DNA from 2 places in the Ligilactobacillus hohenheimensis genome. Region 1 is predicted to be linked to the other one. Evidence: predicted binding sites of a transcription regulator. Region 1 holds the regulator's gene; the other holds the start of a gene.
The links. Region 1 encodes HrcA, which represses chaperone genes, less so after heat shock. Its sites were predicted from a motif close to TTAGCACTCNNNNNNNNNGAGTGCTAA; they were not measured.
Positions count from the first base shown of each region.

Region 1 (3,421 bases):
TGGCAACCATCCAGTCGATGATCTTGTTATCAAAATCGTCCCCACCAAGATGGGTATCCCCGTTCGTGGAGAGCACTTCAAAGACCCCGTCACCGAGTTCCAGGATGGAAACATCAAACGTTCCCCCACCAAGGTCGAACACAAGAATCTTTTCATCCTTGTCCAGCTTGTCAAGCCCGTAAGCCAAAGCAGCGGCCGTCGGTTCGTTGACAATCCGTTCAACCTTTAAGCCGGCAATCTTTCCGGCATCCTTGGTAGCCTGCCGCTGGGAGTCGTTGAAGTAGGCTGGGACCGTGATAACGGCCTGCGTCACGTCTTCACCCAGGTATGATTCTGCGTAGTCCTTGATGTACTGGAGAATCATGGCTGAGATTTCCTGTGGCGTGTACTTCTTACCATCAATGTCGACCTTGTAGTCGGTTTCGCCCATGTGCCGCTTGATTGATGAAACGGTGTTTGGGTTGGTAATGGCCTGGTTCTTCGCAACCTGACCAACCTGAGTTTCCCCGTTCTTGAAGGAAACAACGGACGGCGTTGTCCGGTTTCCTTCCGGATTGGTGATAATCTTTGCATCCTTACCTTCGAGGACGGCAACGGCTGAGTTCGTCGTCCCAAGGTCAATTCCAATAATCTTTGACATCTACCTTACCTCTTTTTCTTCTTAATTACTGTGCAACAACGACCATGGCTGGCCGCAAAACACGGTCCTTTAACATGTAACCATCCTGGAACACCTCAACGATTGTCTCGGGTTCCTGCCCATCCTCAGCCGGCACACTCTTGACGGCCTGGTGGAGCGTCGGATCGAACTTCTTGCCGAGGGATTCGATCTTGGTGATTTCGTTATCGGTAAAAGCCTTATTTAAGTCCTTAGCCACCATCTCGACCCCCTGCTTAAGGTTCTTAGAAGCTTCGTCATCCACCTCAATCTCAAGCGCCCGGTTCAGGTTATCAATTACCGGTAGCACCGCAGTTGCCAACCGCTGACTCTGATACTTCAACAGCTGCTCCTGCTCCTTCTTGTAGCGCGTTTGCATGTTAGCCATTTCCGCTTCAGCCCGCAGATACTTATCTTCCAGCTCATCCTTTTCCTTGGTAAGCTGGTCAATCTGTTCCTGCGCCGCCTTCAGCTGGTCCTTGACCGTTGGCTTCTTTTTCGCCGCAGCCTTTTTTGATTCCTGCTTCTTAGAATCCTGGGCCTTCTCCTTGGCGGCTACCGCTTCTTGGTTTGCTTTTTCCTTATCCGCTGCCACGTCAACACCCCTTTTCTACTCGTCAAAATTATGGTAGTAGTTCAGCATTTTACGCGTTAATTCCTGCCGGAGTGCCCCCAGAAGCCCAATCACCTTGGAGTACGGCATGTTGGTTGGCCCGAGAATGGCAATCATGCCCTTCCCGTAGTCATCCACGTTGTAGGTCGCTGAAACCACACTATAATTCAGCAATAATTGGTTCGCCATCTCATCACCGATCTTCACGGTAATGTCCTTGTCCTGGGGATCAACAATGTCGGATAACTCCGGTGCCCGTTCCATCAACGCATAGAGCGACTTGGCTTCATCCAAATCACCATCGTTGGCAAAGTTAAAGACGTTCATCTTCCCGCCAACGAAGTACTGCTCGTGCGCAATCTTTTGTAGAATGTCACTCACAACGGCGACCATCCCAGCGGGTTGCTTGAAGTACTTGGCAATTAAGCCAATGTTAGCGGTCAACTTAGCTGGAATTTGCCGGAGCGGCACGCCCACAAGTTGGTCGTTAATCACGCGCATCACGGGTTCAACCTGATCACCCGTCACGCCTTCAGGCAACTGGAACAGCTTACTCTCAACCGTCCCGTCACTAGCCACAAGAATAGCCATCACCTGCTGGTTTCCCAGTGGCACCATCCGGAAGCCTTCCAAGAGGACGTCCTCGACCTCCGGCTTCAGGGTAATTGTTGTGTAGTTTGTCAGGTCCGACAAAATGTTGGCGGACGTCGCCACGATTTCGTCAACCTTCGAAAAATCCCCCTGAAAAGACGAACGAATATCCGCGAGGGCCTGCTGGTCAACCTGGGTCGGCGTCAAAATGTTATCAACATAGTACCGGTAGCCCTTGATTGACGGCACCCGCCCGGAACTAGAATGTTCCTTGCGAATGAGCCCCGCCTTCTCCAACGCCGCCATTTCGTTACGGATCGTTGCTGAACTCACATGGACTGGTAATTGCTCCTGCAACGTTTTTGAACCAATTGGTTGCCCGACATCCGTGTAATCCTTAATGATCGTCTCAAGAATTAACAGTTGACGTTCCGTTAACACCACAATCACCTCTTTTAGCACTTAGCACTCATAATTGCTAAGTGCTAAGTCACCTATAATATACAAAATTGATTGGCATTCGTCAATATTCTGGCTTAATTTTTCTGTTGTTGGGCAAACCACGCTTGAATCGTTTGCCGGTCCTGCTTTAACTGGGCGACCAGCTCATCAGCAGACGCAAACTTTTGCTGCCCACGCACGAAGTCAAACCAGCGGACCTTCACGAACTGGCCGTATACCATCTGGTCAAAGTCAAACAGGTTAATTTCGAGGACCACGTCGTTGTGGTCACCAAACGTTTCGTTCCGGCCCAGCGAAGCCATTCCGTTGTACCAGGTTCCCTGCACGTTGACCTGCACGGCGTACACCCCGATTGCCGGCAAGCGCAGGTTATCCCCATCCGCGATGTTGAGCGTTGGAAAGCCCAGACGCCGCCCCCGGGCAAACCCGTGCACCACGTATCCGTTCGTTTCGTACGGATATCCCAAAAGTCGGTTGGCCAGCTGCACGTCGCCGCCATCAATGGCCTTCCGGATCCGGGTGGAGCTGATTTTATCGTTATCCTGAAGAAGGTGGGTAACCGGTAAAACATCAAACCGGCCCTTGGCGTACTGCGGGAGGGTGTGCATGTTGGCCACGCGGGGATTGCCAAACGTGAAGTCTTCCCCGGCAACCACCGCCACCGTGTTTAACCCTACAATGTAGCGGTCAACAAAGTCCTGGGGCGCCATCTCCGCTAAGGTTTCGTCAAACGTGAGAATGTACTCCACATCAGCCCCCAACGCAGCAAAGTGGGCGGCCTTTTGCGCAGGCGATGTCAGGTACCGGAAGGGTTGCCACCGCATGCCCTGAAACATTAATTTCGGGTACCGGTCAAACGTCATGACGCCTAACCGCGCGTTCCGCCGGGAAGCTTCCTCCTTGGCCGCTTCAATCACCCGCTGGTGGCCCCGATGAACGCCGTCAAAGAAGCCCACCGCGAGGACGACCGGCGCGCCGGCTGCCCGGGTGACGTCTTCCACACTCGTAATCTCCACCGTCTCCATTCCATCACCTACTCACTTAAATCGATCATCCGCTCCGGCTGATACCGGTGCTGCTTTTCATTATAACAGTAG
Region 1 covers NZ_CANCXC010000001.1:324,896-328,316, reverse strand. Annotated here, with positions in the region: gene dnaK (molecular chaperone DnaK) at 1-640, opposite strand, end outside; gene grpE (nucleotide exchange factor GrpE) at 666-1,253, opposite strand; gene hrcA (heat-inducible transcriptional repressor HrcA) at 1,269-2,303, opposite strand; gene ribF (riboflavin biosynthesis protein RibF) at 2,399-3,349, opposite strand; gene truB (tRNA pseudouridine(55) synthase TruB) at 3,358-3,421, opposite strand, start outside.

Region 2 (3,421 bases), 290 kb from region 1:
TAGGAGGGCGCCCTGGTACGACTGAATGTAACCTTCTAGCCAGGTAAGCGTGGCGATATCGAGGTGGTTGGTCGGTTCGTCCAGGATTAACAGATCCTTTTTTTCGAGGAGAAGTTTTGCCAGGGCTAACCGCGTTTTCTGACCCCCGGAGAGGGTATCAACCGGGCGGTCATAGTCCTCGGGGAAAAACTTAAACCCGGTCAGGACGGACTTAACCTCTGTTTCGTAACCGTATCCGTTTTGCTCCTTAAAATCGTGCTGCAGTTGGTCGTAGTGGTCGAGGAGTTGCTGGTATTCGGGCGAGGCCGGATCCATCGGTGGGTTGGCCATTTGTTCCTCTAACCGGTGAATTTCCGCTTCCATTTTTTGAAGGGGCGCAAACACGCTTAACATTTCATCGTACAGGGATCGGCCCGACGATAAGCCGGCGTTCTGGGCAAGGTAACCGATGGTAAGGTCCTTCCGTCGGATGATTTGCCCTTCATCGGGTTCTGTTTCTCCCGTGAGCATCTTAATGAGGGTGGATTTTCCTGCGCCGTTCCGGCCAACGAGCGCAATCCGGTCGCCGTCCTGGATGTCCAGGTTAATGTCGTGGAAGAGGGTATCAGCCCCGAAATGCCGGGCAACTTTTTGTGCTTGGAGCAGTATCATGGTATGCATCCTTTCGTTCAAAGTAATAATCCTACCTATTTTAGCATATGATTTTCGAAAAACACGTAAAGAGATTGTGAAGTTAGCGGGTTAATTCGTACTAATATCAACGTTTATGTTATAGTTGCTTGTGAAGATTAATTGAAGGGAGTTTAACAGCATGGCAAAAATTCCACAGGCGACTGCCCGGCGGTTACCAATTTACTACCGCTACCTTAATTTTCTTAAGGATGCGGGGAAAGAGCGGGTTTCTTCAACGGAACTTGCCGAGGCGGTCAAGATTGATTCAGCAACAATCCGGCGGGACTTCTCGTACTTCGGTGCGCTTGGAAAACGCGGGTACGGGTACCACGTTGATAGTTTACTAGCATTTTTTAAAAAGACCCTGAGTCAGGATAAGCTGACAAACGTTGCATTGATTGGGGTCGGGAATCTGGGGCATGCGCTCCTCAACTTTAATTTCCACCAGAGCAATAACGTGCGGATCAGTGCGGCGTTTGATATTAACGACGACATTACCGGAACAATTCAAAACGGTGTGCCGGTTTACCCGATGGCGGACATGCAGGAGCAGCTGACCGTCCAGCAGATTGAGGTGGCAATCCTCACGGTGCCGGCGTCCGTTGCCCAGAGCGTTGCCGATCAGATGATTGCGGCGGGGGTGAAGGGAATTTTGAACTTTACCCCGATGCGGATTGCAGCCCCGGAAACAGTCCGGATTCAAAACGTGGATTTGACGAACGAGCTGCAGACGCTGATCTACTTCCTGGACCACTTTGGGCCGAAGAAGGATGAAGAATAATCATATTAATGAAGAAAGCTACCAGGTTAACGGACGATGCTAAGTGGACATTTAGGACACGAAATTAGCCGGTGGTTTTTTATTTACTAATTAATTAGCACTCTCCTGCAAAGAGTGACAAAAAATGCTTGCACTTCATGGCAAAAGTGTGTAGTATATGAATTGTAGGTTAGCACTTACCAATGATGAGTGCTAAATAAATCATTTGGAGGGATAGCTTGTGCTTAAGCCATTAGGAGATCGCGTAATCTTAAAAGTAGAAGAAGAAAAAGAGCAAACGGTTGGGGGCATTGTTTTAGCAAGCAACGCCAAGGAAAAGCCACAAACCGCTAAGGTGGTTGCTGTTGGTGAAGGGTTAACCCTTGAAAACGGCACGACGGTTGCACCGAAGGTTAAGGAGGGCGACACGGTTCTCTTTGACAAGTACGCTGGAACCGAAGTTAAGCATGATGGTGAGTCATACTTAGTTGTCCACGAAAAGGACTTAATGGCCATCGTTGACTAGTTGTCAGCGGTGATGACGAGTTTAAAATCTAACACATGAGGTGATATGACAATGGCTAAGGAAATTAAGTTTGCGGAAGACGCACGCAAGAAGATGTTAGCTGGGGTTGACAAGTTAGCCGACACAGTTAAGTCAACGATTGGACCAAAGGGACGGAATGTTGTGTTGGAGCAGTCATACGGTTCCCCAACAATTACAAACGATGGGGTAACGATTGCCAAGTCAATCGAATTAGAAGACCACTTCGAGAACATGGGTGCTAAGCTTGTGGCTGAAGTTGCTTCAAAGACCAACGACATCGCTGGTGACGGAACGACGACCGCAACGGTTCTGACGCAGGCAATCGTAAACGCCGGGATGAAGAACGTGACGGCGGGTGCTAACCCTGTTGGAATCCGGAAGGGGATCGAAGAAGCAACGGATGTTGCCGTTAAGGCCCTGCACGAACAGTCCCACAAGGTTGAATCAAAGAGTGACATTGCACAGGTTGCTTCAATTTCAGCCGCTAACGAAAAGGTTGGGGAATTAATCTCTAACGCCATGGAAAAAGTTGGTAAGGATGGGGTTATTACCATCGAAGAGTCAAAGGGGATTGACACGACTCTCGACGTTGTTGAAGGGATGCAGTTCGACCGCGGCTACCTGTCACAGTACATGGTAACGGACAACGACAAGATGGAAGCTGACCTGGACAACCCGTACATCCTGATTACGGACAAGAAGATTTCAAACATCCAGGAAATCATGGACCTGTTACAGCAGATTGTTCAGCAGGGACGTTCACTGTTAATCATCGCTGACGACGTTGACGGTGAAGCTCTTCCAACACTTGTTTTGAACAACATCCGGGGAACGTTCAAGGCCGTTGCTGTTAAGGCTCCTGGCTTTGGTGACCGGCGGAAGGCAATGCTTGAAGACATCGCCATTCTGACGGGTGCTACGGTTATCACGGACGACCTTGGCCTGCAGTTGAAGGACGTTACGCTTGACCAGTTAGGTTCAGCTGGGAAGGTAACCGTTACGAAGGAAAACACGACGATCGTTGAGGGTGCCGGCGCTAAGGATGCCATCGACGAGCGGGTTGACCAGATCCGGAAGCAGATTGCGGAAGCAACGTCTGACTTTGACAAGGAGAAGCTCCAGGAACGGCTGGCTAAGTTAGCCGGTGGGGTTGCCGTAATCAAGGTTGGGGCCGCAACCGAAACCGAATTGAAGGAACGGAAGTACCGGATTGAAGACGCCCTCAACGCTACGCGGGCTGCCGTTGAAGAAGGCTTCGTTCCTGGTGGTGGTACGGCACTTGTTAACGTCATTGACAAAGTTGCTGCCATCAAGGAAAGCGGCGACGTTCAGACGGGGGTTAACATCGTTAAGCGCGCCCTCGAAGAACCAGTACGGCAGATCGCTGAAAACGCCGGCTTAGAAGGTTCCGTTATCGTTGAGAAGCTGAAGGAACAGAAGCC
Region 2 covers NZ_CANCXC010000001.1:36,183-39,603, forward strand. Annotated here, with positions in the region: gene QOR60_RS00195 (ABC-F family ATP-binding cassette domain-containing protein) at 1-651, opposite strand, end outside; gene QOR60_RS00200 (redox-sensing transcriptional repressor Rex) at 812-1,453, shown strand; gene groES (co-chaperone GroES) at 1,674-1,958, shown strand; gene groL (chaperonin GroEL) at 2,010-3,421, shown strand, end outside.
Region 2: groES (co-chaperone GroES) is a predicted target of HrcA. The motif match lies at 1,623-1,649, and genes of this name have one in related genera.